Regions from separate parts of the Amycolatopsis sp. NPDC051716 genome, predicted to be linked through region 2. Evidence: riboswitches for the same ligand, from Rfam matches in the RefSeq annotation. Region 2 holds a riboswitch; each other region holds the start of a gene.
The links. Region 2 has a riboswitch for S-adenosylmethionine ahead of thrC (threonine synthase). Riboswitches for the same ligand answer to the same signal wherever they lie in the genome.
Positions count from the first base shown of each region.

Region 1: another riboswitch for S-adenosylmethionine. It lies ahead of AB0M30_RS42530 (ATP-binding cassette domain-containing protein); the one in region 2 lies ahead of thrC (threonine synthase).
Region 3: another riboswitch for S-adenosylmethionine. It lies ahead of AB0M30_RS14470 (aminotransferase class V-fold PLP-dependent enzyme); the one in region 2 lies ahead of thrC (threonine synthase).

Region 1 is NZ_JBFAZA010000049.1:25,071-35,191, forward strand. It holds gene AB0M30_RS42485 (hypothetical protein) at 1-88, opposite strand, end outside; gene AB0M30_RS42490 (50S ribosomal protein L25/general stress protein Ctc) at 440-1,042, shown strand; gene pth (aminoacyl-tRNA hydrolase) at 1,052-1,645, shown strand; gene AB0M30_RS42500 (DivIVA domain-containing protein) at 1,667-1,984, shown strand; gene AB0M30_RS42505 (DivIVA domain-containing protein) at 2,197-2,553, shown strand; gene AB0M30_RS42510 (fatty acyl-AMP ligase) at 2,681-4,369, opposite strand; gene AB0M30_RS42515 (ABC-F family ATP-binding cassette domain-containing protein) at 4,426-6,192, opposite strand; gene AB0M30_RS42520 (hypothetical protein) at 6,197-6,514, opposite strand; gene AB0M30_RS42525 (4-(cytidine 5'-diphospho)-2-C-methyl-D-erythritol kinase) at 6,511-7,473, opposite strand; gene AB0M30_RS42530 (ATP-binding cassette domain-containing protein) at 7,543-8,556, opposite strand; SAM riboswitch class I at 8,764-8,854, opposite strand; gene rsmA (16S rRNA (adenine(1518)-N(6)/adenine(1519)-N(6))-dimethyltransferase RsmA) at 8,984-9,820, opposite strand; gene AB0M30_RS42540 (transglycosylase family protein) at 10,006-10,121, opposite strand, start outside.
Region 2 is NZ_JBFAZA010000018.1:108,325-118,445, forward strand. It holds gene AB0M30_RS25005 (ComEC/Rec2 family competence protein) at 1-722, shown strand, start outside; gene thrC (threonine synthase) at 1,089-2,354, opposite strand; SAM riboswitch class I at 2,368-2,501, opposite strand; gene holA (DNA polymerase III subunit delta) at 2,649-3,629, shown strand; gene rpsT (30S ribosomal protein S20) at 3,763-4,023, opposite strand; gene AB0M30_RS25025 (DMT family transporter) at 4,381-5,244, shown strand; gene AB0M30_RS25030 (VOC family protein) at 5,268-5,642, shown strand; gene AB0M30_RS25035 (class I SAM-dependent methyltransferase) at 5,639-6,259, opposite strand; gene lepA (translation elongation factor 4) at 6,375-8,216, shown strand; partial or broken gene AB0M30_RS25045 (Uma2 family endonuclease) at 8,367-8,935, shown strand; gene AB0M30_RS25050 (hypothetical protein) at 8,942-9,523, opposite strand; gene AB0M30_RS25055 (pyridoxamine 5'-phosphate oxidase family protein) at 9,550-9,996, opposite strand; gene AB0M30_RS25060 (HIT domain-containing protein) at 10,037-10,121, opposite strand, start outside.
Region 3 is NZ_JBFAZA010000009.1:71,764-81,884, reverse strand. It holds gene AB0M30_RS14490 (RluA family pseudouridine synthase) at 1-857, opposite strand, end outside; gene lspA (signal peptidase II) at 854-1,492, opposite strand; gene AB0M30_RS14480 (hypothetical protein) at 1,570-2,157, opposite strand; gene AB0M30_RS14475 (hypothetical protein) at 2,162-2,764, opposite strand; gene AB0M30_RS14470 (aminotransferase class V-fold PLP-dependent enzyme) at 2,781-4,124, opposite strand; SAM riboswitch class IV at 4,164-4,278, opposite strand; gene AB0M30_RS14465 (potassium/proton antiporter) at 4,433-5,911, opposite strand; gene AB0M30_RS14460 (helix-turn-helix domain-containing protein) at 6,009-6,701, opposite strand; gene AB0M30_RS14455 (penicillin-binding transpeptidase domain-containing protein) at 6,877-8,502, opposite strand; gene ileS (isoleucine--tRNA ligase) at 8,586-10,121, opposite strand, start outside.

The sequences.
Region 1 (10,121 bases), on a different contig from region 2:
CCTGGTCGGCCGCGGAGACACCGGCGGTGCCGGCGACCGCCACCTGACAGCCCGCCAGCAACCCACCCAGCAGCAGCACCGCCGCCACCCTGCTCCCTCGAGCCCGCATTTACCGCCCCCTGCTTCTCCCGCTACCGAGCACACCTCGGCCGGCGTCGTCCCGCCACCGGATTTGTGTCGTCACGTACCGGGGTTCCAGGAGGGTTCTAGCCTGGGCCGGGCACCCGCCGCAACCCACCGTGATGAGGTTGGTTTACACTCTTGAGGTTGTCTCGGCGAGGCGGGGCCCTTCTGGGGTGCCCGGCGTGATCGACGCGGCGGCTCGAGTAGCCCCCGTCGTCGTGCACGCCCGGAAACTCGCCGCCGAAACTTCCTTGAACCGAACACATCGGCTTCCCCCGCCGCAGCATGCTGTCTTGATTTGAAGGAGTGCCACACCGTGTCCGAGGTACGTCTGTCCGTCGAGCCGCGCACCGAGTTCGGCAAGGGCGCCGCGCGCCGCACGCGTCGCGCCGGCAAGATCCCCGCCGTCCTCTACGGCCACGGGTCGGACCCGCGGCACTTCGCGCTGCCGGCGATCGAATTCGCCCGCGTCGTCCGCGAGAACGGCTCGAACGCCGTCATCACGCTGGACCTGGAGGGCTCGGTCGAGCTGGCCCTGACCAAGACCATCGTGGTCCACCCGCTGAAGAACTACATCGAGCACGTCGACCTGCTGGTCGTGAAGCGCGGCGAGAAGATCGTCGTCGACGTCCCCGTCGTCGTGACCGGCAACCCCGGCCCGGGCGGCCTGGTCAACCAGGACGTCGACACCCTGCAGGTCGAGGTCGAGGCGCTGCACATCCCGGAGCAGTTCGAGGTCTCGATCGAGGGCCTCGAGATCGGTTCCCAGGTGCTGGCCGGCCAGGTCGAGCTGCCCCAGGGCGCCACCCTGATCACCGACCCGGAATCGCTGGTCGTGGCCGTCAACGAGCCGCAGCGTGAAGAGGCCGGCGACGAGGACGAGGCGGCAGGCGAAGAGTCGGCCGAAGCGGCCGAATAGCATCGCGGTATGACCGAAGACCTGCCTGGGGCCGGCGAGCTGATCCTGCTCGCCGGCCTCGGCAATCCCGGGCCCCAGTACGCCGGAAACCGGCACAACGTCGGGTTCATGGTGCTGGACGAGCTGGCCGCCCGCGTCGGCGGCAAGTTCAAGACCCACAAGACCGGCGGCGAAGTGCTCGAGGGCCGGCTGGCCGGCCGCCGCGTGGTGCTGGTGAAGCCGCGCTCGTACATGAACCTCTCCGGCGGTCCGGTGGCCGGTGCGGCGCGGTTCTACAAGGTCGAGCCGTCCGGCATCGTCGTGGTGCACGACGAGCTCGACGTCGACTTCGGCGCGCTGAAGCTGAAGCTCGGCGGCGGCGACAACGGCCACAACGGACTCCGCTCGATCTCGAAGTCGCTGGGCACCCGCGACTACTACCGGGTGCGGTTCGGCATCGGCCGCCCGCCCGGCCGCCAGGACCCGGCGGACTTCGTGCTGAAGGACTTTTCGACGGTCGAGCGCAAAGAACTCCCGTTGGAGGTGGACCGGTGCGCGGACGCGACCGAAGCGCTGATCGGCACCGGCCTCGCGGCCGCGCAGAACTCCTTCCACGCGGGCTGACATGGGTGGCGAGGTGAAGCCATGACTCCGGACGAAGCCCGGTCGATCGCCTTCGGCAAACCCCGGTTCGGCCGTCGCGGCTACAACGAGGACGAGGTGGACGCCTTCCTCGACCTCATCGCCGAGGCACTGGCCGGGCGGAACATCCTGACGCCGGACGACATCCACTACGTCGAGTTCACGATCATGCCGGTCGGCATGCGCAGCTACGACCAGGCCCAGGTCGACCTGTTCCTCGACGAGGCCGAGGCGGCGCTGGTGGAGCTGCGCAACCCGCGGCCGGCGGAAGTCGAGGAGCAGCAGCGGCCGCAGGGGCCCCGGAAGTGGTTCGGCCGCTGACGCGGTTCTTTCTCGGGGTTCGGCCCCGGACCCCTGGGTGTCACGGTGTGAACCCGGCCACACAGCGCTGCGTAGCGCCGGCTCACCCGAAGGCGGGCGCGAGGCCGCCCGTCGGGGTGAGGTTGGGGGCAGCCCCTTTCGGGCAGCCTGTTCACGGGTTAGGACGGTGTACGGGAGTTCTCACCCGCCCAACCCCGGAATCGGAGAGTTCCATGTCGTTCACCGCCGAAGACCTCGCCGAGGTCACCTTCGGTAACGCCCCGATCGGCCGCCGTGGTTACGCGAAGCACGACGTGGACGCGTTCGTCCGGCGGATCGCCAAGACGCTCGCCGACGAGGACGACTTGACCGCCGCCGAAGTGCACCACGTGATGTTCGCGAAGCCGCTGATCGGCAAGCGCGGCTACGACGAGCGCGAGGTCGACGAGTTCCTCGACGCGGTGGAAGACCAGCTCGCCGCCCGCACCGGCCAAGCTCCGGACCTCCCGGGCGCCCGCACGGCACCGGAAGCCACCGCTGAACGCGCCACCCCGCCGACACTCCGCGCGGTGCGCGTCCAGCAACGCTGACCCTCAACCGCCCCAATGTGGCCTTCGGTGCGTTGAACGCACCGAAGGCCACATTGGGTGCGTTCAACGCAACCAAGGCCACATTGGGTGCGTTCAACGCAACCAAGGCCACATTGGGGCGTTCGGGTCAGGCGTCGGCGTTCTTCTTGATCCGGTCCGCGTACTGCTGCGCCGTCGCCGCGCGCTTGACCTTGCCCGACGGCGTCTTCGGGAGGCTGCCCGCCGGGAGCACCACCACCGCGTACGGCCGCATGTCCACCGCGTCGCGGACCCGGGCCGAAACCTGCTTCATCAGGTCCTTCTCGGCTTCGGCATCCCCCGCCAGCTTCGACTCGACGACCACCGCGAACCGCTCGCGGCGGCTGCCCGCGTCCAGCCGGACGGCCACCGCGTTGCCCGCGCGCACGCCCTCGACCGAGGTCGCCGCGCGCTCGATGTCCGTCGGGTACAGGTTGCGGCCGCCCATGATGATGACGTCCTTGCGGCGGCCGCAGATGACGATCTGGCCGTCCACCAGGTAGCCGAGGTCGCCGGTGTTCAGCCACCCGTCGTCGTCCTGCGTCGCGAGCGGGCCGTCCATGGTCAGGTAGCCGGGTGTCACGGCCTCGCCGCGCAGCCGGATCTCGCCGACCTGACGCTCGCCCAGCCGCGAACCCGCGTCGTCGACGATCTCCGCTTCCAGCCCGTCGAGGGGCCGGCCGAGCAGCGCGAACGATCGGACGCCGTCGGTGCCGCGCCGCGGGTCGCCTTCGGGGACGGGCACCGCGCGGTTGTCCGCCTCCAGCGCGTCGGCCTCGACGACGTCGAGGGTGAGGCCGGTGAACAGCGGCGCGAACGACACCGCGAGCGTCGCTTCGGCCATGCCGTAGGCCGGGAAGACGCACTCCGCCGGCATCTTGAACCGGGCTCCGGCGTCCACGAAGGTCTGAACGGCGGTCTCGTCGATGGGCTCGGCGCCGTTCAGCGCGATGCGCAACGTCGAGAGGTCGTAGGCGTCGTCCTCGTCGACGCGGGCCATCCGGCGCCCGACGATGGCGTACGCGAAGTTCGGGGCCGCCGTCGTGGTGCCCTGGTACTTCGTGATGAGCTCCGGCCAGATCAGCGGCCCGGAGAGGAACTCGACCGGCGTGATCTTGACCAGCTCGACGCCGAAGGTCATCGGCACGGTCAGGAAGCCGACCATCCCCATGTCGTGGAACGTCGGCAGCCAGGACACCATCACGTCGACGTCGAAGTCGAACTCCGCGCGCTCGACCATGGCCTTGACGTTGGAGTACAGGTTCCCGTAGGTGATCCGCACGGCCTTCGGGTCGGCGGTCGAGCCGCTGGTGAGCTGCAGCAGCGCGGTGTCGCCCTCGTCGGTGACGACGACGTCCGGCAGCGGCTCGGCGGCGGCCAGCTCGGTGACGAGCTTGAACCCGATGCCCTTCTGCTCCAGGACGGGCGCCAGCTGGTCGAACGGTTCGCCCAGCAGCACGAGGTCGGAGCCGATCATGCCGAGCACCCGCACGGTGTCCTCGGCCCATTCGGCGAGATCGGTGCGCGGGGTCGGCTGGTGCAGCATGGTGACGCTGCCACCGGCCAGCCAGACGGCCTGCACGGTGGGCGCGATCAGCACCGGCGCCGCGGCCAGCACGGCCACGGCACCCCCGCGCTCGAACCCACCGGCCACCAGCCCACCGGCGATCCGCCGCGCTTCGGCGTGCACCTCGGCCCAGGTCCGCCGGACCGGCTCCTTCGGCTCCCCGGTGACCATGCCGCGCTGCTGCCCCCGCTTCGTCGCGGTGGCGACGAGCGTGTCCACGAACCTGCTCATGGCTGGAACATTACTGTCTCGGTGTCAACGCCCGCCGCGCAAAGCGGAAACCTGGGTCACTCCAAGAGCTCGGACGTCTCCAGCCAGCGCCCCTCGACGTCCTCGATCTCGCCCTGGACGCCCTTCAGCGTCGCGTTCAGCTCCATCAGCTTCGCCGGGTCCGTCGCCGCCTCCAGCAGCGACGCGTGGAGCTTCTCCTCCTTGGCGTGCAGCTGGTCGAGCTTGCGCTCCAGCCGGCCGAGCTCCTTCTGCGCCGCGCGCAGGTCCGCCGCCGACTTCTTCGCCTCGGCCTTGGCCGCCGTCGGAACCGCCGCGGCCGCCGGTTCCTTGTCCAGGGCGCGGCGGTTCAGGTACTCGTCGATGCCGCCCGGGAGGTGGGTGATCCGGCCGTCGCCGAACAACGCGACGATCGTGTCGCACACCCGCTCCACCAGGTAGCGGTCGTGGGAGACCACGACCATCGTGCCCGGCCAGCCGTCGAGGAGGTCCTCCAGCTGCTGCAGTGTGTCGATGTCCAGGTCGTTCGTCGGCTCGTCGAGCAGCAGGACGTTCGGCTCGGCCATCAGCAGCCGGCACAGCTGGAGCCGGCGCCGCTCGCCACCGGAGAGGTCCGCGACCGGGGTCCACTGGCGGGCCGCCGGGAAGCCGAGCTTCTCGCCCAGCTGCGACGCCGTCATCTCCTGCTTGCCGAACACCACGCGCCCGGCCACCTGCTCGATCGCCTGCAGCACGCGCAGGTCGCCGGGCAGGTCGTCGAGCTCCTGGCGCAGGTGCGCGAGCGCGACCGTCTTGCCTTCGACGCGGCGGCCGGTCGAGCCCTCGACGTCCCCGCCGAGCAGCTTCAGCAGCGACGTCTTGCCCGAGCCGTTGACGCCGACCAGGCCGATCCGGTCGCCCGGGCCGATCCGCCAGGTGACGTGGTCGAGCAGCGTCCGCTCGCCGACCTGGTACGTCGTGTCTTCCAGCTCCAGCACGGTCTTCCCGAGCCGCCGCTTCGCGAACGCCTGCAGCTCGACGGAGTCACGCGGCGGCGGGACGTCGGCGATCAGCGCTTCGGCCGCCTCGATGCGGTAACGCGGCTTCGACGAGCGGGCCTGCGGGCCGCGGCGCAGCCACGCCAGCTCCTTGCGGGCCAGGTTCTGCCGCTTCTCCTCGGCCGTCGCGGCCAGCCGGGCGCGCTCGGCGCGCGCGAAGATCCAGTCGGCGTAGCCGCCTTCGTACTGCTCGACGCGGCCGTTCGCGACCTCCCACGTCAGGGTGGCGACGGTGTCGAGGAACCACCGGTCGTGCGTGACGACCACGACCGCGATCCGCCGCGTGAGCAGGTGGTCGGCGAGCCACTGGACACCTTCGACGTCCAAGTGGTTGGTCGGTTCGTCGAGCACGACGAGGTCGAGCTCACCGGTCAGCGCGGCCGCCAGCGAAACCCGGCGCCGCTCGCCACCGGAGAGGTTCGCGGTCGGCGTGTCGAGCCCGATCGCGGTGATGCCCAAGCCGTCCACAATGGACCGAACGCGCGCGTCGGCCGCCCATTCGTGCTCGGCACCGTAGCGTTCGAGCACGACCTCGCCGACGCTGCTGCCGTCCGGCAGCTCCGTCCGCTGGGTGACGACGGCCATCCGCAGGCCGCCGACATGGCTCACCCGCCCGGAATCGGGCTCGGCGAGTCCGGAAAGGACATCCAGCAGGGTGGTCTTGCCGCCGCCGTTGAGGCCGACGACGCCGATGCGCTGCCCGGCCGCGACGCCGAGGGAGACGCCGTCCAGCAGTGGCTTAACCCCGTAGGACTTGCTCACCGACTCGAGATTGACCAGGTTGGCCATCCGTTCAGCCGATCCTTTCGTTGGGAGGTGCCGGCACGATGACGAACCGGGACTCGGCGGTCTCGGCGAAATGGCGATATTTCAACGCGGGCAACGGTTCGGCAAGCCGGCGTGCGCGGGCCGAGCCCACTCCGCTTCCCGAACGACACTGCGACTCGGCGGCTCTGCTCACAACGCGACACCGACCGAGCCGTATTCCGATGCCGGCTTCGCCGCTGCGCCGGGCCGGCCACGCGGAGGCCGAAAGCTTTTCCCCGGCAGGAATCCCCGCGACCAGCTTGTCGCGCAGCGGGCCGGGGAACGCGAACTCGGCGTGCTTCACGCGTGCACCCGCGGCGGCGCCGGGCGTGGCGCGTCGTCGCCGCCGACCACGCGGGCGCCGGGGACCGGGCCGTGGGCCACGCGGACCGTCCGGCACACCCCCGCGCCCGACAGCTCGGCCGCGACCTCCACCGCCGACTGCGCGTCTTCGCAGAGGAACGCGCACGTCGGACCGGAGCCGGACACCGTGCCCGCCAGCGCGCCCGCGTTGACCCCCGCCCGGAGCGTGCGGCGCAGGCCGGGCCGCAGCGAGACCGCCGCCGCCTGCAGGTCGTTGCCCAGCAGGAGAGCCAGCTGGCGCGGGTCGCCGGAGGCCAGCGCCTCCACGACCGGCGTGTGCGAGCCGATCCGGGGCGGGTTGCCCGCCGCGCGCAGGCGGTCCAGTTCGCCGAACACCTTCGGCGTCGACAGCCCTTCGGCGTCGAAGGCCAGCACCCAGTGGAACGTGTGCCGCGACAGCACCGGGACCAGCTGCTCACCGCGGCCGGTACCCAGCGCGGTACCGCCGTAGAGCGCGAACGGGACGTCGCTGCCCAGCCCGGCGGCGATTTCGGCCAGCTCGTCGCGGGTGACGTCGAGGTTCCAGAGGCTCGCCAGCCCGACGAGCGTCGCCGCCGCGTCGGCGCTGCCGCCCGCCATCCCGCCGGCGACCGGGATGCCCTTGCGCAGCACCACCCGGATCTTCGGTTCCCCGGTGCGGCCGACGTGCCCGGCCAGCGCTTCGACGGCCCGCCAGGCCAGGTTCTCGGGACCGGTCGGGACCGAGCCTTCCCCCTCGCCGTAGACCTCGATGCCGGGCTCTTCGGTGACCGCGACGGTCACCTCGTCGGTCAGCGACAGCGCCTGGAACACGGTCACCAGCTCGTGGTAACCGTCTTCGCGCAGGTCGTCGACCGACAGGTGCAGGTTCACCTTGGCCGGGACCCGGACGGTGACTGGGGGCGGAACTACGGCGAGCACCCGACCAGCCTACGTGCCCGCGAAAACGCCCCGATGCGACGTGCGCATCGGGGCGTTCTCGTGGCCGGATCAAGCCGCCGCGACACCCTGCGGGCCGCGAGCGGTGTAGGTCACGTGGCCGCCGCGCTCGGCGACCCACGCCAGTGCCGCGTCGGCCCGTTCGCCGCGGACGCCGAGGCGGAAGCGGCCGACCGGGGTGTCGCCGATGCGGGTCAGGCCGCCGCCGATGGTGGCGAACTCGACGTCGAAGCGGCCCGCGGCCTCCGGCAGCAGCGCGCCGACCGAGGCGAACCCGACCAGCACGACGTCGGCCGAGCGGTCGTAGCGCGCCGCCTGCGCGCGGACGGTCTCGATGGCCGGCAGCAGCGCCTGCGCGGTGCGGCTGGCCGGGTCCGAGATCAGGTCGAGGACCGTGCCGCGCTCGACGACCGTGCCGTCCTCCAGCACCGCGACGTCGTCGCAGACCCGGCGGACCACGCCCGCGTCCGGCGTCGTGACGACGACGGTGACGCCCAGCTCGGAACGCGCCCGGTCGAGAACGGCGAGCACCGCACCGGCCTCCTCCGGGTCGACACCGGCGGTCGGGTCGTCGGCGAGCAGCACGGCGGGCGCCGCCGCCAGGGCCTTCGCGACCGCGACGCGGCGGAGCTGACCGGCGGACAGTTCGCCCGGGCGCTGCGCGGCGCGCGGGGTCAGGCCGACGAGGTCGAGCAGCGAGCCGACCCGGCTGCGGCGCTGCGGGCCGTCGACGCCGAGCTGCTCGAGCGGGGAGGCGATGTTGCCGGCGATGGTGCGCTCGGCGATCAGCTCCGGTTTCGTCGAAACGACACCGAGCTGACGGCGGATCTCGCGGAGGCGGCGGCCGTCGAGGGTGCCGGTGTTGAGGCCGTCGAGGCGGACGACGCCGCGGTCGGGGCGCTCCTGCAGCGCGATGCAGCGGGCGAGGACGGACTTGCCGGACCCGGCGGGACCGACCACGCCGAAGAGCGAGCCGGCCTGGACGTCGACGCTCACGTCCCGGAGCGCGACGACGGAGTTTCCGTTGGTGGCAAAGGTTTTGGACAGATTTTCGACGGTGATCACGAAGGCTCCAGAAAACGGGGTGCACGCATGGCGGCACCCGGCCGCAGGCAAGTTCCGTCCTGTTAGGACGGTGCGTGAAGAAGAGGTGGACCGGCTACGACAAGCTCAGTTGGAGCGTCGACATGCGGTCACGGAGCGGCGGCCTTCGTCGACTACGCGACGCCTGGTCAGGAGCAGGGGGCGAGCTACCCTCTTCATCGAAAACGGCCTCCATCGGTCCTGGCGGTAGCACCTGCCCTGTGGAGGGTGGTTGCTGCGACTTCGGCGAGCCAGGTCTCTCAGTCGCTCGGGATGGACGTACTGAGTAAAACCGATCCCGAGGAGCGAACGCAAGCCTGTTGGCCCAGATCACACGAGTGGAGGTGTCCGAATCGCGGGATCAAGGGCGGCGAGGGCGTATTTTCACGCCGCTTCCACTGTGGAACGGCTAACGCGCGGCGGCGATCCGGGCGAAGTCGTGCACGCCCAGCTGCTCGCCGCGGGTCCGGGGGTCGATCCCGGCGGCCGTCAGCAGCTCGCCGGCGCGTTCGGCCGAACCCGCCCAGCCCGCGAGCGCGGCCCGCAGCGTCTTCCTGCGTTGTGAGAAGGCGGCGTCCACCAGGCCGAAGAGCAGGTCCCGGTCTTCGGACGCCGTCGTGTCGCCGCGCTCGAAGGCGACGAGCGCGGAATCGACGTTCGGCACGGGCCAGAACACCGAGCGCGGCACGGCGGCGACCTTGCGCGCGGTCCCGTACCAGGCGAGCTTGACGCTGGGCACGCCGTAGATCCGGCTGCCGGGGCCGGCGGCCATCCGGTCGGCGACCTCGGTCTGCACCATGACGAGGCCCTTCCGGAGCGAGGGCACCTCGGCCAGCAGGTGCAGCACAACCGGCACGGCGACGTTGTAGGGCAGGTTGGCGACCAGGGCGGTCGGCGCGGGCAGCTGCTCGCGGGTGATGCGCATGGCGTCAGCACCGATGACGGTGAGCCGTCCGGCCGCGTCGGGCCCCCGCTCGGCGACAGTCTTGGGCAGCCGCTCGGCGAGCTTGGGATCGATCTCGACGGCGACGACGTGGGCGCCGGTGGCGAGCAGCCCGAGGGTCAGCGACCCGAGCCCGGGCCCGACCTCGAGGACGACGTCGCCGGGGGCGATGGCCGCCAGCTCGACGATCCGGCGGACGGTGTTGGGATCGTGCACGAAGTTCTGCCCGAGCTTCTTCGTCGGCCGCACGTCGAGTTCGGCCGCCAGCCCGCGGATCTCGGCAGGTCCCAGCAGTTCAACCACCGGACGAGCCTACCCAGAGGGCCGGAGCACGTACCCGGACGGTCGGTTGATGTACCCGGAGGGTCGGCTCGCGTGATTGGAGGGTCATCACCCGTGATTGAGGGGACGACACGCGTGATTGGCGGGACGACACGCGGAACGGCCCCCGTCCGAGGTGGACGAGGGCCGTTCCGGGAAGTGGAGCGTCAGGCCTTCTTGCCGCAGACGGGCCAGGCGCTGTAGCTGCCGCCGCGGCCGGCCTTGACCTTCTCCGCGACCGCGATCTGCTGCTCACGCGAGGCCTGGTTCGGCAGCGCGGCGT
Region 2 (10,121 bases):
GACGGGCGGTCGTCGTGGACGCCGGACCCGAACCTGGGCCGGTCGACGAGTGCCTGCACCGGCTGGCGGTCGACCGGATCCCGCTGCTGGTGCTGAGCCACCTGCACGCCGACCACATCGGCGGCCTCGCTTCGGTCTTCGAGGGCCGTGCGGTCGGCGCGATCGCCGTCGGGCCGGGGCGGTCGCCGGGGTGGGCGTGGCGGCAGGTGGCCGCCGAGGCCACCCGGCGGGCGGTGCCGCTGGTGGAGCTGACCCCGGGCGAGCGGCTGGACTGGCCGGGCCTGGCGCTCGACGTCCTGGGGCCGCGCTACGTACCGGCCCGTTCGGACGCGCCACCGGACGGCACGACGATCAACAACAGCTCGGTGGTGCTCCGAGCGGAGACGACGGCGGGCCGGGTCCTGCTGACCGGCGACGTCGAACTGGCCGCGCAAGCGGACCTGCTGGCCGACATCGGAGATCTGAAGGCGGACGTCTTGAAGGTGCCGCACCACGGAAGCCGCTACTCGCTGCCCTCGTTCCTCGCGGCGGTGGCCCCACGGGTGGCCTTGGTCAGCGTGGGCGCGGGAAACACGTACGGGCACCCCAGCAAGTCCACAATGGACACCCTCACGGCCCTTGGTGCACGAGTGACCCGCACGGACGTGGACGGCGACACGGCAGTCGTCGCCGGAACGGCGATAGCCCGCCGCGGCGAGCCCCGCGGCCCGCCGCGGCGGTGATGGCCGGGGCGGGGAAGGCGCCGCGGTCCGGTGACTCTCGCTGGGGAAGGCGCCGCGGGCCGGTGACTCTCGCCGGGGAAGGCGCCGCGGGCCGGTGTCTCTCGCCGGGAAGGTGCCGTGGGCCGGTGACTTTTGCCAAGGAAAGGTGCCGTAGTGGGCCCGGCGACTCGCGTCGGGGAGGCGACACGTGTTCGAGCGCCTGGGCGGACAAGGTGCGCCGCCGGGGCCGGTGAGCTTGAGCCCGGGAGAGGCGACACGTGGCCGTGCCTCTCCACCGAGCGCCGGGTCGGGCAGAGCGCCGGGTCGGGCAGAGCGCCGGGGCGGGCCGAGTGCCGGGGCGGGCCGAGTGCCCGCCCCGGCCGGAGCTCAGTAGCCGAGGGCCTTGTTCACGGCCGCGGCCGAGGGCGGCAGGGTCGCCTTGGGACCCACGTGGTTCTCGATCGCGTCGAGGGTCTTGAGGCCGTCGCCGGTGATGAGGAGCACCGTCTCGGCGTCCGGGTCCAGCTTGCCCGTCTCGACCAGCTTCTTCGCCGTGGCGACGGTGACCCCGCCGGCCGTCTCGGTGAAGATGCCTTCGGTGCGGGCCAGCAGGCGGATGCCCTCGACGACCTCTTCGTCGGAGACGTCCTCGATCGCGCCGCCGGTGCGGTTGACGATGTCGAGCACGTACGGGCCGTCGGCGGGGTTGCCGATCGCCAGCGAGCGGGCGATCGTGTCCGGCTTCACCGGCTGGACCACGTCGTGGCCCTCGCGGAACGCCGTCGACACCGGCGAGCAGCCGGTGGCCTGCGCGCCGAAGACCTTGTACGGGCTGGCGTCCACGAGGCCGAGCTGCCCCAGCTCACGGAAACCCTTGTCCACCTTGGTCAGCTGCGAACCGGAGGCGATCGGCACGACGATCTGCGGCGGGATGCGCCAGCCGAGCTGCTCGGCGACCTCGAAGGCCAGCGTCTTCGAGCCCTCCGAGTAGTACGGCCGGACGTTCACGTTGACGAACGCCCACTTCGGGTGCTCGCCGGCGAGCTCGGTGGCGAGGCGGTTGACGTCGTCGTAGTTGCCGTCGATGGCGATGAGGTCGCCGTCGTACACCGCGGTGGTGAGGATCTTGGCGCGCTCGAGGCTCTTGGGGATCAGCACGACCGACCGCCAGCCGGCGCGGGCCGCGGCGGCGGCCGTCGCGTTGGCCAGGTTGCCGGTCGAGGGACACGCGAGCACCTCGAACCCGAACTCGCGGGCCGCGGCCAGCGCGACGGCGACGACGCGGTCCTTGAACGAGTGCGTCGGGTTGCCGGTGTCGTCCTTGACCCACACGCGCTTGAGGCCGAGCTCCTTGGCGAGGCGGTCGGCGCGGACCAGCCGCGTCGCACCCGGCTCGGTGTTCGGGATCTCTTCGACGTTGGACGGAACGGGAAGGAGTTTCTTGTAGCGCCAGATGTTCTTGGGGCCGGCCTCGATGTCTTCGCGGCGGACGCGGCCGAAGTCGTAGGCCACCTCGAGCGGCGAGAAGTCTTCAGCGGAGACGAACTCCGGAGCGAGCGGCTGCCGGTGGCCCTCTTCCTTCGACACCAGTTCGACGGCGGGTCCGAGATCCGGGGTCTTGGTGGTGGAGGTCGTGCCGAGGGTGGCGGTCATCGCGAGGTTCCTTTCCTCATCTGCCCCGCCGAAGCGGGCCGGAATTGGCACCGTGGTCGTCAGCTATCCCGCGATCGCGGGATGACAGGCTGTACGCCGGTTGCCGGGGCTTCGTCGGGCCGTTCCCTCTGCCCCTCTGGATGAGCGGTATTCAATTGTCGGTGCGCGCACGCCGGATCCTCCGGGGCGGGCTGCCTCGGTTACACCGTACGACATCGCGCTCGGGCCGTGCCACGGTGGCCGCTCGACATCACCGGAGCGGGCGCATCGGAGCGCAAGTGAGAGGATTCCCGGGTGACCGCGCAAGCCACCGCCCCGGCCCCGCTGCACCTGGTGCTGGGCGAGGAAGAACTGCTGATCGAGCGGGCCGTCCGCGAGACGCTCGCCGCCGCGCGCGCGATGGACGCGACCGCCGAGCTGACCCGGGTCCGGGTGTCCGATCTCACAGCCCCCGAGCTGGCCGAACTGGTCAGCCCGTCGCTGTTCAGCGAAGGCCGGGTGATCGTCCTGGAGTCGGCGCAGGACATCTCCCAGGAGCTGGCCGATGCCGTCGCGGCCTACCTGAAGGACCCGGCCGACGGGGTCGTGCTCGTCGTCGTGCACACCGGCGGCGGCCGCAGCAAGGCGGGCAAAGCGCTCCCGGCGGCGCTGAAGAAGGCCGGCGCCGAGATCACCGAGTGCCCGAAGCTGACCAAGCCGGCCGAGCGGGAGCAGTTCGTGCGCCACGAGGTGCGCCGGGTGGGCGGCAAAATCGATCCGGCGGGGGTCGCCGCCCTGCTCGACGCCGTGGGCTCCGACCTGCGGGAACTCTCTTCGGCGGCGACGCAGCTGGTCGCGGACACGGGCGGCACCGTCGACGCCGACGCGGTCCGCCGGTACCACCGCGGCCGCGCCGACGTCACCGGCTTCGCGGTCGCGGAGAAGGCGGTCAGCGGCGATCGCGCGGCGGCGCTGGAGTCGCTGCGCTGGGCGATGCAACTGGGCGTCCCGCACGTGCTGGTCGCCGACGCGCTGGCCGACGCGGTCCGCACGATCGCCCGGGTCTCCGGCGCCGGCCGGGGCAACCCGAACCAGCTGGCGGGCGAGCTGGGCATGCCGCCGTGGAAGATCCGCAAGGCGCAGGGGCAGTCCCGGGGCTGGAACCCCGACGGCCTCGCGACGGCGATGCGCGTGGTCGCGCGGCTGAACGCCGAGGTCAAGGGCGTGGCGGCGGACCCGGGCTACGCGCTGGAGCGCGCGGTCCTCCAGGTGGCGGCGGCCAAGGGCGACCGCTGACCGCGGCTCCGGACGCGAATGACCCAGACACGACGACCTTCAAGCGCGAAGACCCGGAGGAGCGCAGGCGCGAAGTGCCCGGACATGAAGAAGGCCCCGGCCGAAGCCGGGGCCTTCCCAAAAATCAACCAGCTCAGAGCGCGTTGACGCGCTTCGCCAGCGCCGACTTCTTGTTGGCGGCCTGGTTGGCGTGGATGACGCCCTTCGAGACGGCCTTGTCCAGCTTCTGGGCGGCGTCGCGCTGCAGCTCGACGGCCTTGGCCTTCTCGCCGGCCTCGGCGGCTTCGCGGACCTTGCGGATCGCGGTCTTCACCGAGGACCGGATCGCCTGGTTGCGCTGACGCGCCTTCTCGTTCGTCGTGATGCGCTTGATCTGCGACTTGATGTTGGCCATAGGGCAACTCCTGTTTCACTCGGTGAGATTCGCCGCCGCGCTGAAGTGGCCCCGCTCGATGAGCGGGTTTCCTCCATGACGGAATGCCGCACGGGCAGCGAGCGATCACTCTAACAGCCGGGCCGCCGGCGGCCGGAGCCGGGAGTACCGTGGGCGGCGGCAGTGCCTAGGGTTCCGTCGCCGGTCCGAGCAACCCGCACCACCCGCACCACATGCACCACATGCACCTCAAAACCAGGACCGGCGGGCCTGGTCCGAGCGGCACCATCGGCGGGCCCGGACGGCCGGTCGTTCATCTGACGGGGCAAAAGCCTGGAGGACCAGCTTTTCGCGCGCGCGAAAAGCCGAAGGGGTCCCGTGAACGCCACCGCCTTGTCCCTCGTCCTCGTCGCCGCCGTCGTGCACGCCGCGTGGAACCTCGCGGCCAAGCGGATCTCCTCCGGCGGCACCCAGTTCGTCTGGCTCTACTACACGGCCGGCGCCGTCCTGCTCCTGCCCGTCACGATCGTGCTGCTCGTCGTCGAACACCACCGTCCACAGTGGAGCTGGCTGCTCGCCGCCGCGGTCACCGCCGTCCTGCACATCGCCTACGGGATCGTGCTGCAGCGCGGGTACCGCGTCGGCGACCTCTCCGTCGTCTACCCCGTCGCGCGGGGCACCGGGCCGCTGCTGTCGGTGCTGGCCGCCGTCCTGGTGCTCGGCGAGCGGCCCGGGCCGCTCGGCCTGCTCGGCGCGTTCCTGGTCGTCGCCGGGGTGCTGGTGATCAGCACCGGCCGGAAGGGCGGCGACCCCCGCGCCGTGAAAGCGGGGATCCTCTACGGCCTGCTGACCGGGGCCGTCATCGCCGGCTACACGCTCTGGGACGCGCACTCGGTCACCGGCCTCGGGGTGCCGCCGGTCGTCTACTTCGGCCTGGGCTCGGTCCTGCAGAGCGTGCTGCTCGTGCCCGGCGCCCTGGCCGATCGCGCCGAAGTGACGCGGATCTGGCGGGAACAGCGCCGCGAGGTCCTGCTCGTCGCGGTCCTGTCGCCGATCGCCTACATCCTCGTGCTGTTCGCCCTCACCATGGCGCCGGTCAGCCTGGTCGCGCCCGCCCGGGAGCTGAGCATCGTGCTCGGCGGCCTCGCCGCGTGGCTGGTCCTGGGCGAGCGTGACGCCGTGCGGCGGCTGGCCGGGTCGGTGATCGTGCTGTCCGGCATCGCCGCGATTGCGGCCGCCTGAGCCCGTCCGGTAGGGATGGTCGGATGGAGATCCTGAAGAGCCGGCTGCTGATCCGCCCGCGGGACGTCGCCGCGTCCACGGCGTTCTACCGCGACACCCTCGGCCTGGCCGTCGAGCGGGAATTCCCCGGTGGCACCGTGTTCTTCCTCGGCCACGGCTCCCTGGAGGTCTCCGGTGCGGGCGAGACGGGCTCGTCGCCCGATCTGGTGCTCTGGCTGCAGGTCCGGGACCTCGCCGGCACCCTGGCCGAGCTGAAGGGCAACGGCCTGGAGCCGGTGCGCGACGCGCGGCGCGAGCCGTGGGGCCTCGACGAGGCCTGGATCGCCGATCCGGACGGCACGCGGATCGTGCTGGTCGAGGTGCCCGAGGGACACCCGATCCGCACGGACACCCGCTAGGCGGGCTTGACGGCGCGCAGCTGCGCGGCGAGCGCGGCGAACCCGGGCGGCTCCCAGGTCCAGGTCTGCAGGTCGGCGAAGCCCGCGGCGGCGGCTTCGTCGGCCAGGACGTGCCTGCTCACGGGCAGCCACTTCTCGTGCGCGGACAGCAGCAGCCGGCCGCCCGGGCGCAGCACCCGGAACAGCTCGGCGAACCCGGCCGCGCGGTCTTCCCACAGCATGACGTTGTTCACGCTCAGCACGACGTCGACCGAGCCGTCGGGCTCGCCGGTGTGCGCCGCCGACCCTTCGCGCAGCTCGGCGCGGTCGCCGCAGCGCTCGTGGCACAGCGTGAGCATCTCGGGGGAGGGGTCGACGCCGACGGCGCGCCCGGCCAGGCGGGCGGCGGCTTCCAGGCCGACGCCGGGGCCGGGCCCGACGATCAGGACGGTCTCGTCGGGCTCGAGCTTCGCGAGGTCGACGACGCGGTGTTCGGTGGCGGCGTTGCCGCGGGCCATGACCCAGCCGCCGAGGCGGCCGAGCGTGCCGGTGGGGTGACCGAACGTCCGGTCGAGGACGCGGGCGAAGCCGCTGGTCTCCGGCTGGGGAGGGGGTGCCGGCTGGTGCGGAGTACTCATACTTCGAGGGCACCACGGATCGCGAAACCCCGCATCGGGGATGACCCCCAACCGCACCCGGAGGGCCATGGGACCATAGAGGTGGCCATCCCCGACTTTCCGAGGACTCATTCGAGTGACGACGTTCGCCGACACGACCTTCACGCCTCCGGAGCTCATCCGGAACTTCTGCATCATCGCGCACATCGACCACGGCAAGTCCACCCTGGCCGACCGCATGCTGCAGCTCACCGGCGTCGTGGAAGAGCGGGCCATGCGCGCTCAGTACCTCGACCGGATGGACATCGAACGCGAGCGCGGCATCACGATCAAGGCGCAGAACGTCCGGCTGCCCTGGAAGGTCGACGGGCAGGACCACGTCCTGCACATGATCGACACCCCGGGCCACGTCGACTTCACCTACGAGGTCTCCCGGGCCCTGGAGGCGTGTGAAGGCGCTGTCCTGCTGGTCGACGCCGCGCAGGGGATCGAGGCCCAGACGCTGGCCAACCTGTACCTCGCGCTGGAGAACAACCTCCAGATCATCCCGGTGCTCAACAAGATCGACCTGCCCTCGGCCGACCCCGACAAGTACGCAGGTGAGCTGGCCCACATCATCGGCTGCGAGCCGGAAGACGTCCTGCGGGTCTCGGCCAAGACCGGCATGGGCGTCGGCGCGCTGCTCGACGAGGTCGTGAAGTCGGTTCCGGCGCCGCAGGGTGACGCCGACGCGCCCGCCCGGGCGATGATCTTCGACTCGGTGTACGACACGTACCGCGGCGTCGTCACCTACATCCGCGTCGTCGACGGCAAGATCACGCCGCGCGAAAAGATCAAGATGATGTCCACCGGCGCCACGCACGAGCTGCTGGAGGTCGGCATCATCTCGCCGGAGCCCAAGCCCAGCAAGGGCCTCGGCGTCGGCGAGGTCGGCTACCTGATCACCGGGGTGAAGGACGTCCGGCAGTCGAAGGTCGGCGACACCGTGACGTCGGAGCGTCACGGCGCGAAGGAAGCGCTGGCGGGCTACCGCGAGCCGAAGCCGATGGTCTACTCCGGGCTGTACCCGGTCGACGGTTCGGACTACCCCGAGCTGCGCGAGGCGCTCGACAAGCTCCAGCTGAACGACGCCGCGCTCGACTACGAGCCGGAGACGTCGGTGGCGCTCGGCTTCGGCTTCCGCTGCGGCTTCCTCGGCCTGCTGCACCTGGAGATCACCCGCGACCGGCTCGAGCGCGAATTCGGCCTCGACCTGATCTCGACGGCACCGAACGTGGTCTACGACGTGGTGCAGGACGACGGCAAGGAAATCCACGTCACCAACCCGTCGGACTGGCCGACCGGGAGCAAGATCGACAAGGTGCTCGAGCCGGTCAGCAAGGTCAGCATCCTGGCGCCGTCCGAATTCATCGGCACGATCATGGAGCTGTGCCAGAACAAGCGCGGGCAGCTGCTCGGCATGGACTACCTGTCCGAGGACCGGGTCGAGCTGCGGTACAACATGCCGCTCGGGGAAATCATTTTCGACTTCTTCGACACGCTGAAGTCGCGTACGCGCGGCTACGCGTCGCTGGACTACGAAGAGGCCGGTACGCAGGCGGCGGACCTGGTCAAGGTGGACATCCTTTTGCAGGGCGAGGGCGTGGACGCGTTCTCCGCGATCGTGCACAAGGACGACGCCTACAACTACGGCAACCGCATGGTGAACCGGCTCCGCGAACTGATCCCGCGGCAGAACTTCGAGGTGCCCATCCAGGCCGCCATCGGCGCGCGGATCATCGCCCGCGAAACGATCCGCGCCATCCGCAAGGACGTGCTCGCCAAATGCTACGGCGGTGACATCTCGCGTAAGCGGAAGCTGCTGGAGAAGCAGAAGGAAGGCAAGAAGCGGATGAAGACCGTCGGCCGGGTCGAGGTCCCGCAGGAGGCTTTCGTCGCCGCACTGTCCACTGAGGACTCCGGGAAGAACAAGAAGTAGCGGTTTCCGTTGAGGCGACTGTTTCTATGATGTGACAGCGGCACCCATATTCACGCTTCCGCGTGAATATGGGTGCCGAACCCGTGTTCGATGCGGTTTCTGTCGGTGCTCTCTGGTTTCCTCTGGTGCGAAGAGCGAAAGGAGAGCACCATGACGGTCATGGCGGACATCGAGCATCCCAACGATTCGGGCCCCCTGACGGTGCACGACCTCGAGGGGATCCCGTTCGATGGCCGACGCTACGAACTCATCGACGGGGTGCTCATCGTGAGCCCTGCGCCGGGACTCAGACACCAGAAAATCGCTTACCGGCTCTATGGCGTGCTGGAAGCTGCGTGCCCGCCCGATTTCGAGGTGGTCGGCGCGCCGTTCGCGGTGCACTCGGGTGACAAGATCGAACTACAGCCGGACGTCCTGGTCGGCCGGGACGAGGACTTCACGGACAAGGATCTCCCGGCGCCACCCGTGCTGGCGGTCGAGGTGCTGTCACCCAGCACGGCGATTCACGATCTCAACACCAAGAAGGCGGTCTACGAGCGGCTCGGAACCGGCAGCTACTGGGTGATCGATCCGGAGGAGCCCGCGCTGACGGTGTTCGAATTGGACGCGGACGGTCACTACCAGCAGGTGGCCAAGGCGGCCGGTGACGAAGTGGCCGAGATCGAGCGGCCGTTCCCGGTGCGGATCGTGCCAAGGACCTGCTGGGCCGGCTCGGCTGAGCCCGGTCAGTGGCGCCGGAGACGGGGGGTGCCGCGGAGCTGGGCGTGCAGCTGCCGGTGGCGCAGTTCCTTCCGGAGCCGGTCGAGCACGGCGTCGAACAGGGCCGGGGTGAGGATCGCCGTCTGCTCGAATTGCCTCCGCTCGGGCGGTGCCGGCTGCAGCTTGCTTCGCGGCGCGTAGCGCTGCACTGAGCTCTCGACGCCGCCGCCGGTGACCAGATCGACCCAGAGGGCGTCGCGCAGGTAGCCGTCGCCGAAGCGGGCCGAACGGCGAACGGTGACTTCCGCGATCTCCGGCCAGGGCACCAGGCGCGTGCTGAGCGTGCCCGCCGGCAGGCGGATGCCCTCGTCGCCGATGGTGAGGTCGCGCAGGCCCTCGAACCCGCGCTTGAGGTCGCGGGCCCGGGAGACGCGGTAGATCAGGACGGCGGCGAGCACGGTCGCCGCGTAGGCGCCGCCGATCAGCCACGGCGAGAGGCCGCGCACCAGCCCGGTGGCGAGCGCCCCGCCGAAGCCGGCGTCGGCGACGACGAGCAAGCCGACCAGGACCTTGACCGGCGTGGTCACGCGGGGCGGGGACTCGGACAACGGGACGACTCCTGGGGCCGGAAGGGTCAGGGATTGCCGATTATCCGGTCTGCCCGGATGAACACCGCGACCCGCCGCTCTTCGGCCATGACCCGGTCGTACTCGGCCCAGTCGTCGTGGGTGCCGGTGGCGGCGATGAAGACGTCACGCAGTAGCTGCGGCAGGCCCGCGGGGTCGAAGGCGGGGTCGGGATCGTCGGGCCCGATGAGGTGGGTGGCACCGGTGACGGAGAGCCAGTTCCAGCCGCGCCGGAAGGTGACGGTGGCGTGCCCGGACCGTCGCAGCAGGAGAAGCTTGTGCGCTCGGCCGACGGCGACGTAGGCGACACCCGGGGCACCGGTCACCGGATCGTCGAAGACGCCGACGTTGACGACGGAGGCGTGCACGGTGCCGTCCGCCCGCGTCGTGGCGACGGTGGCGAGGCCGTGCTCCTGCAGCGACAGCGTGCGAACCTGCTCCAGATCTGCGCTCATGCCCCAACCTAACCCGCCGCACGGGCCGCCCGTCCGGGTTTCACCGCGCGAAGTGCGCCGATAACCGTCCGCACAGGAGGTCGACGTCGGCGCGAGGCGCCCCGGGCCAGTCGACGTCCATCCAC
Region 3 (10,121 bases), on a different contig from region 2:
CAGCGGCCGTCCGCCGGGTGGGCGAAGCCCAGGGTCTTCGCGTGCAGCCACTGCCGGCTGAGCCCGAGGTGGCGGGCCAGGACCGGGTCCGCGCCGTAGGTCAGGTCGCCGACGCAGGGGTGCCGCAGCGCCGAGAAGTGGACGCGGATCTGGTGCGTCCGCCCGGTTTCGAGCTTGATGTGCGCGAGCGACGCCGCCCGGAACGCCTCGACGACTTCGTAGTGCGTCACGCTCGGGCGGCCGCCCTGGACCACCGCGAACTTGTAGTCGTGGCGCGGGTGGCGGTCGATGGGGGCGTCGATCGTGCCGCGCATCGGGTCCGGGTGGCCCTGGACGATCGCGTGGTAGCCCTTGTCGACCGTGCGCTCCTTGAACGCGCGCTTCAGCACGGTGTACGCGTGCTCGCTCTTGGCCACCACCATCACGCCGGTGGTGCCCGCGTCGAGCCGGTGGACCACGCCCTGGCGCTCGGCCGCGCCCGAGGTCGCGATGCGCAGGCCGGTCGCGGCGAGGCCGCCGACGACGGTCGGGCCGGTCCAGCCCGGGCTCGGGTGCACGGCGACGCCGACCGGCTTCGAGATCACGACGATGTCGTCGTCGTCGTGCAGGATCTGCATGCCGTCGACCGGCTGGGCGACGACCTCGACCGGGTTCGCCGGCTCCGGCAGGGTGATCTCCAGCAGGCCGCCGCCGGAGAGGCGGTCGGACTTGCCGGCGGGACGGCCGTCGAGCAGCACGTCCCCGGATTCGGCGAGCTCGGCGACGACCGTGCGGGACAGCCCGAGCAGCTTGGCGAGGCCGGCGTCGACCCGCATCCCGTCGAGCCCGTCGGGCACCGGGAGCATCCGCGAGCTCACGCCTGCTCCTCCTGCTGTTCCTGCTGCTCCGGCGCTTCGGCCTTCTCGTCCTTGGGCGCCTTTTCCCTGGCCGCCTTGTCCTTGGTCGACGTGCCGTCGTAGTCCTTGCCCAGCAGCGACAGCAGCACGATCAGGGCGCCGCCGACGCAGATCGCGGAGTCGGCGATGTTGAAGATCGCGAAGCCCTTGCCGTTCGGGGCGAACGCCGAGATGAAGTCGACGACGTGGCCCTGCAGCCCGCCGGGCGCGCGGAAGATGCGGTCGGTCAGGTTGCCGGTGGCGCCGGCGAGCACGAGACCGAGGCCGATCGCCCAGCCGATCGACCGCAGCCGCCGCGACAGCCAGATGATCGCGATGACGACGGCGAGCGCGACCAGGGCGAGCACCCACGTCATGCCGGTGGCCATCGAGAACGCGGCACCGGGGTTGCGGATGACCTGCAGGTAGATCAGCCCGCCGAGGACCTTGACCGGCTCCTTGCCCTCCAGGTTGGCCACGACCAGGTTCTTCGTCACCAGGTCGATCGCCCAGAACACGACGGCGACCGCGAAGACCCAGCCGACCCGCCGCTTGGGCAGCAGCGGCTTCGCCGGGACTTCCGGGTTCTCGGGCGCGTCCGCGGCGGGATCGGGCACCGCGTCGGCGGGCGCGGCGGTGTCGGGTTCGGAGTGGCTGGGCTCGGTGCTCACCGGTCCATTGTCCACGGCGCTGGTCAGGCCGCGTCGGGCCCGTCCGGCCGCGGGCGCAGGAGGACGGCGAAGGCGGCCGCGAACAGCACGCCCGCCGCGGCGAGCGCGCCGGCCACCGGGGGCAGGAACACGGTCGCGACCAGCGCGAACACCCCGGCGACGGCCAGCAGGAACCGGCTGCGCTCGTAGCCGGCCAGCAGCAGGAGGCCCAGCGTCGCCAGCAGAGCGCCGCGGACGTCGCCGCCGAGCCGGAGCTGGAGGGCGCCGGCCAGGTCGAGCAGCGGGACGGCGGCCAGCGCCCCGAGCGTGCCGAGCAGGAACCGGCCGGGCCGCGGGGGCCGCAGCTCCCGCCAGTACCAGGCGGCCACGGCGAGCACCACGCAGGCGAGACCCGCGAGCCAGCCGAGCTTCGTCGCGGGCGTGGGATCGACCGAGACCGCGATGGCCCGCACCTCGTTTCCGGCCGCACGGCCGGGGCCGTACCAGCTTGGGGACGGCTGGTAGCCCTGCGCGACTCCGATGCCGCCGGGGACCACTTCGACGGCCACCATCACCAGCAACGCGAACCCCAGCGCGGCCAGCGGGAACCAGGACCGCCGTGCACACCCCATCGCGTCAGGGTATCGGGCTCGGGTTTCCCCGCAGCAGGGCGACGAAGGCGGCGGCGAGCAGGATCGACGCCGAGATCAGCACGCCCGCCATGTCCGCCGAGAGCACCACGGCGACCAGGGCGAACGCGACCGTGGTGACCAGGAGGAACAGGCTGCGCTCGTAGGCGGCGAGCAGCAGCAGGCCGAGGGTGGCCAGCAGCGGGCCGCGCAGCCCCTCGTCGAGCCGGAACTGCCAGGACCCGACCAGGTCGAGCAGCGGGACGGCGAGCAGCGCGGCGACCGTGCCGAGGACGAACCGCCCGGTGCGGACGGGCCGCCGGGCCAGCGCGTACCAGACGGCCGTGCCGGCGAGCACCACGCCGAGCGCGACCAGCCACGCGGGCCCGGCCGGCAGGCCACTTTCCACCCGGTGGAAATCGTCCAGGGGCAACCGAAACGCCTGGCTGTGCTCGGTCACGCCGGGCGGGACCGAGTACGGTCCGACGAGGAGGTTCGCGGACTCGCTTTCGGCCCGGCTGCGGCGGGCCACCAGCAGCACCGCCGCCAGACCGATCTGGGCGAACCCCAGCAACGCCAGCGGAAACCAGAAACGCGGCCCTCTCCCCATCGGCCCAGGCTAGCGCTCAGCAGAAGGGCGGCAGCTCCCGCGGGTCGCCCACCGGCGCCCAGCGGCCGTCCACCTTCGCGTACTCCCAGCGGGCTCCGCGGGCGACGATCTGTCGCAGCGCCAGCAGCACGCGGTCGACGTGTTCCGCCGTGCTGCCGAGGCCGAGGCTGACGCGGACCGCCTGCTGCCCGTCGCCGCCGGCGACGCCGATCAGCCGCTTGGCCGCGATGTGGGCGCAGAAGGCGCCGTCGCGGACACCGATGCCGTACTCGGCGGACAGCACCGCGGCGAGCCAGCCGGGGTCGAAGCCGTCGACGACGAAGCTGACCGTGCCGACCCGGTCGACCGGCGCGTCGAACAGCCGCAGTTCGGCGCAGCCGGGGATGGCCTCGAGGCCCTTGCGCAGCCGCGTGAGCAGGGCCAGCTCGTGGGTTTCGATCGCGTCCCAGTTGTCACTGAGTGTTTCGCACGCGACGCCGAGCGCGTACACGCCGACGGTGTTGGGCGAACCGGCTTCGTGGCGCTCCGGGCCGGTGTTCCAGACGACGGCGTCCTCGGTGACGAGCTTGGTCGCGCCGCCGCCGGCGAGGTACGGCCGGGCCGCGCGCAGCCAGTCGGCGCGGCCGATCAGCGCACCCGCGCCGAAGGGCGCGTACAGCTTGTGGCCGGACAGGGCGATGTAGTCGACGTCCAGTTCCTTGAGCGAGATCCGGCGGTGCGGGGCGAGCTGGGCGGCGTCGAGGGCGATGCGAGCGCCGTGTTTCCGTGCCACGGCGGAGATTTCGGCCACCGGGAGCAGTTCGCCGGTCACATTGGACGCTCCGGTGACGACGACCAGCCGCGGTCCCTGCGGGGCGTCCGCGAGTGCTTCGTCCACGGCGGACACCGCGGCGAGGCGGGTGCGCGGGGTCGGGATCCGCCGGACGTTCGGTCCTGGCCACGGCAGCAGCGCGGCGTGGTGCTCGGTGTCGAAGACGATCACCGTGGTGTGCCGCGGCAGGCTGCGGGCGAGGAGGTTGAAGGAGTCGGTGGTGTTGCGGGTGAAGACGACGGTGTCAGTCCGCCGGGCGTCGACGAAGCGGCGCAGGACGTCCCGGGTGCGCTCGTAGAGCTTGGTGGAGACCTGCGACGCGAAGCCGGCCCCGCGGTGGACGCTGGCGTACCAGGGCAGGAACTCGTCGACGGCGCCGCGGACGGCCTCGAGGCACGGGGCGCTCGCGGCGTGGTCGAGGTTGGCGTAGCCGATGTCCCCGCCGGTCACCAGCGGCACCCGCAGCGACGCCCCCGCGACGGCGGGGATGGCGCGGGTTGCGGGGCTTGCGGGGGTTTCGAGCGGGGTGCGGTCGATGGCGAGAGTCATCGGGGTGCCTCCTCGGCGATCCGGGGGACCCCGGCGAGGGGCCCGCGCTTGCCCGTCGCACGGCGCGACCGGCCCGGTCTTCACCCGGGGCACCCCACCGCGGTAGGAGGGTTGCCGGCCAGCAAGCCGGGGCTTCGCGCTGGCACTCATGACCTGAGCCAGAAGGTAACCGAGAACGCGGCCGGTGGCCAACCCCCGCCTCACATTCTGAGACGCCGCTCACAGAGAGTGATCCCTCCAAGTGCCCCAATGTGGCCTTCGGTGCGTTGAACGCAACCAAGGCCACATTGGGGCGGAAGAGGTCCCCGTCAGCGGCCGGATTCGCCCTTCCAGCGAGCCAGGCGCCCGGCGCGGTCGACGGCGCGCAGCCGGCGTTCGGCGTCGTCGCGGACGGCGCTCGTGGTGACGACCAGCAACTGGTCGTTCTCCTGCAGCCGGCTGGTCTTCTGCGGTGTGAAGCCCGCGCCGTCGCGGACGACCAGGCTGATCGTCGCCCCGATCGGCAGCCGCAGCTCGGACAGGTACACGCCGTGCAGCTTCGATCCCGGCTGGATCCGGACCTGCAGCAGTTCGGCACCCAGCTCGTCCAGCGGCGCGGAGTCGACCTCGACCTCGTGCGGCTCGGACTTCTTGGCCAGCCCGAGCCGGCGCGCGAGCGGGCCGAGCGTCGCCCCCTGCACCAGCGTCAGCACGATGACCAGCACGAACACCGCGTCGACCAGCCGCTGCGCGCCCGGCAGACCCTGCGACAGCGGGATCATGGCGAGCACGATCGGCACGGCGCCGCGCAGCCCGGCCCACGACAGGAACGCCTGTTCCCGCCACGGCAGCCGGAACGGCAGCATCGCCAGGACGACCGAGACCGGCCGCGCCAGCAGCAGCACGACCGCGCCCGCGACCAGGCCCGGCACGATCGCGTCGAGCAGCCGGCCCGGCGACGCGAACAGCCCGAGCAGCACGAACAGCCCGATTTGCGCCAGCCAGCCCAGGCCCTCGGCGAACGACAGCGTGTCCGATCGGTGCGGCAGCCGCGAATTGCCGAGCACCAGCGCGGCGACGTAGGTGGCGAGCAGCCCGGACGCGTGCAGCAGCTGCCCGGACGAGTACGCGACGACGCACACCGCGACCGTGGCGAGCGGGTAGAGGCCCGTCGCCGGCAGCGCGGCCCGGCGCAGCGCGTGGCCGCCGAGCCAGCCGAAGGCCAGCCCGATGGCCAGGCCCGCCGCCAGCTCGTAGACCGCCAGCAGCGGCAGCGTCCAGTCCACAGTGGTGCCTTCGGCCAGCACCACGACGGCGATGTAGGCCGGCGCGTCGTTGATGCCCGACTCGAGTTCGAGCGCGCCGGTGAGCCGTTTGCCGATCCCCGCCGTGCGCAGCACCGAAAACACCGCGGCCGCGTCGGTCGAGGCGAGCACCGCGCCCCACAGCAGCGCCAGCCGCCAGTCCAGGCCCAGCAGCCAGTGCAGCGCCGCGCCGGTGACCGCGATGCTCACCACCACGGACACTGTGGACAGTGCGATTCCGCGGCCCAGCGCGGGTTTCACCGCCGACCACCGGGTGGTCAGCCCGCCTTCGGCGAGGATCATGACGAGCGCGGCGAGGCCGAGCGACTGGGTGAGCCCGGGGTTGTCGAACCGGATGCCGAAGCCGGCTTCGCCCAGCACGACGCCGATCCCCAGGTACAGCAGCAGCGAGGGCAGGCCGAGCCGGATCGACACGCGCACGGCCAGCACGGAGGCGAGCAGCACGACACCGCCGACGCCGAGCAGCACGGGAAGCTGGTCCATGCCCGCCTCCTCCCGAGTGCCGTGGGGCCCTCAGAATAGTGAAGCGCGGGGGTTAACTCGTTCGTGTACCGCTGCCCGGCGCCGGGCACCCGGTGTGTTAAGGCGCCGCGACACCACCGAGCGCGTCGAGATCGACACCGAGAGCGGCGAACGGCTCCCCCGCCGCGGGCAGCACCTTGACCGCGCGGTGGCCGTCCCTGGCCACCCAGCCGGCGTCGACCGCCCGGTCGAGCAACGCCGCGGGCAGGGCACCGGCGAGGTGGTCGCGGCGCTCCGTCCAATCCAGACAGTCACGCAGCAGCGGCCGCCGGCCGGCGGCGACCGGCACGCCGAGGTTCGCCAGCACCGTCCGCCCGCGCGGGGTCAGCGCCAGGCCGTCGGCGGTGTCGACCAGGCCGGTGGCGAGCATGCCTTCGCGGAGGGCCACGCCGAGCTCGCCGGCGAGGTGGTCGTAGCAGGTCCGCGCGAACCCGAGCCGCCGTGCGCGCAGCGAGGACTTCAGGCCGGTTGCGGGCCGGTGTTCGGCGTGCTGGGCCAGGTGCTCGATCAGCTCGGCCACCCGCGGGTCGGCGATCCGGACGTAACTGGCCCGCCCCTGCTTGACCCGGACGACGAAGTCGGCACCGGCCAGCCGGGTGACGTGCTCACTGGCCGTCGAGAGGGCGATCCCGGCCGCCTTCGCGAGCTCGCCGACGGTCCAGGCCCGCCCGTCCAGCAGCACGAGGCACATGGTGGCCCGGCTCGGGTCGGCGAGCACCGCGGCCACCTCGGCCAGCGCGATCGTCTCCATGCCCCCACGCTACGGCCCCGACCCGTCGGCCACGGCCGAACCATCGCCCCCCACCGGACGACACGCGTACCTGGACGGTCGGCTCGCGTACCTGGACGGTCGGCTCACCGGCCGACCCTGTAGGTACGCGAGCCGACCCTGTAGGTACGTGAGCCGACCCTCTGGGTATGCGGGGTCAGAGGGGTTTGAGGAACTTGGCGGCGACCTGGACGGCCGGGCCCGAGTCGTTCGAGTTCTCGAGGACCACCGCGAAGGCGATGGTGCCGCGGTAGCCCACGAACCAGCCCGTGGCCTGCTTGCCGTCGCCGAACTGGGCGGTGCCGGTCTTGCCGAAGACGGTGCCCGCGGCCGCGGCGGCGCGGCCGGTGCCGCTGGTGACCACCGCGCGCATCATCTTCCGCACCTCGCCGAGCACCGACGCCGGCGGCGGCGAATAGCCCTTGACGACCGTGGTCTCGGCGTCGTGCCACAGCCGCGGCGTGATCGCCTTACCGCTGGCGACCGTGGCGGCCATCAGCGTGCCGCCGAGGGCGCTGGCCTGGATGCGGCCCTGGCCGAACCCGTCCTCGACCTGCTCGTCCTTGCTCGCCGCGGGCTCGACCTTCCCCAGCTCCGTCTTGAGCCCGGGGATCTCGTAGTCGGCGTTGAGGCCGAGCTCGTCGGCGGCCTTCTTCAGCCCGTCCGCGGGCAGGCCGAGCGCGAGCTGGCCGAACGTCGTGTTGCAGGAGCGCGCGAACGCCGTCTGCAGGTTGGTCGCGCCCAGCTCGAACCCCTCGTTCTTGACCGTCCGCGTACCGATCGTCGCGACGCCCGGGCAGTCGACCGGCGACGTCGCGTTGAGCCCGCTCTGCTGGACCGCCGCCACCGACGTCGCGATCTTGAACGACGACCCCGGCTCGTACAGGCCGTTGAGCGCCTTCGGCGAGTTCCCGGCGGCGGCGTTCTGCGCGACGGCGAGGATGTCGCCCGAACCCGTGTCGAGGGCGACGAGCATCGCCGACCCCTGGTAGCCGTCCACCGCGGCCTGGGCGGCGTTCTGCGCGTCCAGGCTCAGGCTCGCCACGAGCGGCTTCGCCCCCTCGGCCGACGCCTTCCCGAACAGCGTCTCGAGGCTCTTGCCGCCGGCATCGACGCGCTCGACGGCGAATCCCCCGCCGGCCGCGGCGGTGACCTGCCCGGTGAGCGCCGAGCGCAGCAGCGGGGCCGGGTTGCCATCCGCCGGCCGCACGCCGCCGGGCCCGCTGACGACCAGCGGCTTGCCGTCGCGGTCGGCGACCGCGGTGGTGTCCTGCGCGGCGGTGCTGATCACCAGCCGCTGGCCTGCCTCCAGCTTCGGGTGCAGCAGCGACGGCGCCCAGTGGACCAGCCACTGCCCGCCGTTCTGCGCGACCTGGAACGGCACGTCGTAGGTCCACGTCTTGCCCGGCTTCAGCACCCACGAGAGGCTGAACGTCCCGTCCGTCTGCTTCGCGCCGGCCGCGGCCGGCTGCAGGGCGCTCAGCTTGGCGGTGACCGACGACGGGGTCAGCGCGTTCCGCGTGGCCCGCAACGCCACCGCGGCCGCCGCGTTGTCGTCGGTCAGCCGGGCCGCAGCGTCGGGGTTGTTCTCGGAAAAGTCCTGCAGGTACTCGGTGATCGCCGAGTTCGGGTCGTGCGCGCCCGGGTTTTCCACCGTGGTCGCGCCCGCGGCGGCCTCCGGCGTCGATCCCCCGCTGTTCAGCACGAAGAACGCGGCCACCAGCACCACGACGACCAGCAGCGCGCCACCGATCAGGATGCCGCGTCTCTTACCAGGATTCACCTTCGACGTACCCCTCCCCCAAGGTGCCGCCCCGGATCCGGGGTGGCCGGTCGAGTCTGCACCCTACCGGCCACCCGCGGCAATCATGCTTTCGCCACCGCCACGGTGACCTTCGTGCCGTCGCCGACCGTGCCGGCGAAGCCCTCGGCCACCGGGCCGTAGCTCACCGACGTCGCCAGCGTCTCCGACGCGAGGAACTCCTCGTGCGTCCGAGCCGCTTCGACGACTTCGGCGGGCGCGTCGATGGTGAGCGCGATCCGGTCGGCGACGTCGAGCCCGGCGTCCCGGCGGGCCTGCTGGACGACCCGGACCAGGTCGCGAACCAGGCCCTCGGCCGCCAGCTCCGGCGTCACCTCGGTGTCGATCAGGACCAGCCCGGACCCGCCGGGCAGCTCCGCCGCCGCGCCGCCGCCCTTGGCGACCAGCCGGCGTTCGAACTCGCCCTCCTGCAGGGCGATCCCGGCCGCGACCACGGCGCCGCCCTGGAACGACCAGTCCCCCGCCTTGACGGCCTTGATCACCGTCTGGACGTCCTTGCCCAGGCGCGGGCCGGCGGCGCGGGCGTTCACCGCGACCTCGAACCCGCCGTGCGCGCCGACGTCGGTGGTCAGCTCGACCGCCTTGACGTTCACCTCGTCCCGCAGGATGTCGGCGAAGGCGCCCATCGTCTCGGCGTCCGAAGCGGCCACGACCAGCGACGACAGCGGCAGCCGCACGCGCAGCTTGTTGGCCTTCCGCAGCGACAGCGCCGACGACGCCACCTGCCGCACCCGGTCCATCGCCGTCACCAGTGCCGCGTCCGCGGGCAGGTCGTTCGCGTTCGGCCAGTCGGTCAGGTGCACCGAGCGGCCGCCGGTGAGCCCGCGCCAGACGACCTCGGTGGTCAGCGGCAGCAGCGGCGCCGCCACCCGCGAAGTCACCTCCAGCACGGTGTGCAGCGTGTCGATCGCGTCCTTGTCGCCCGCCCAGAAGCGGTCGCGCGAGCGGCGCACGTACCAGTTCGTCAGGACCTCGAGGAAGTCCCGGACGGTCTGGCACGCGCCCGCGACGTCGTAGTGGTCCATCGCGTACTCGACGTCGGTGACCAGCTCGTGCGTCTTCGCCAGGACGTACCGGTCGAGCACGTTCGGCGAGTCCGTGCGCCACTGGCCCTCGACGCCTTCCGCGTTCGCGTACAGCGCGAGGAAGTAGTACGAGTTCCACAGCGGCAGCACGGCCTGGCGGACGGCGTCGCGGATGCCCTTGTCGGTGACGACGAGGTTGCCGCCGCGCAGGATCGGGCTTGCCATCAGGTACCAGCGCATGGCGTCGGAGCCGTCGCGCTCGAGCACCTCGTTGACGTCCGGGTAGTTGCGCAGCGACTTGGACATCTTGGCGCCGTCGGAGCCCAGCACGATGCCGTGCGCGACGCAGGTGCGGAACGCCGGCCGGTCGAACAGCGCCGTCGCCAGCACGTGCAGCAGGTAGAACCAGCCGCGGGTCTGCCCGATGTACTCGACGATGAAGTCGCTCGGGTAGTGGTGCTCGAACCACTCGGCGTTCTCGAACGGGTAGTGCACCTGGGCGTACGGCATCGAGCCCGAGTCGAACCAGACGTCGAGGACGTCCGGGACGCGGCG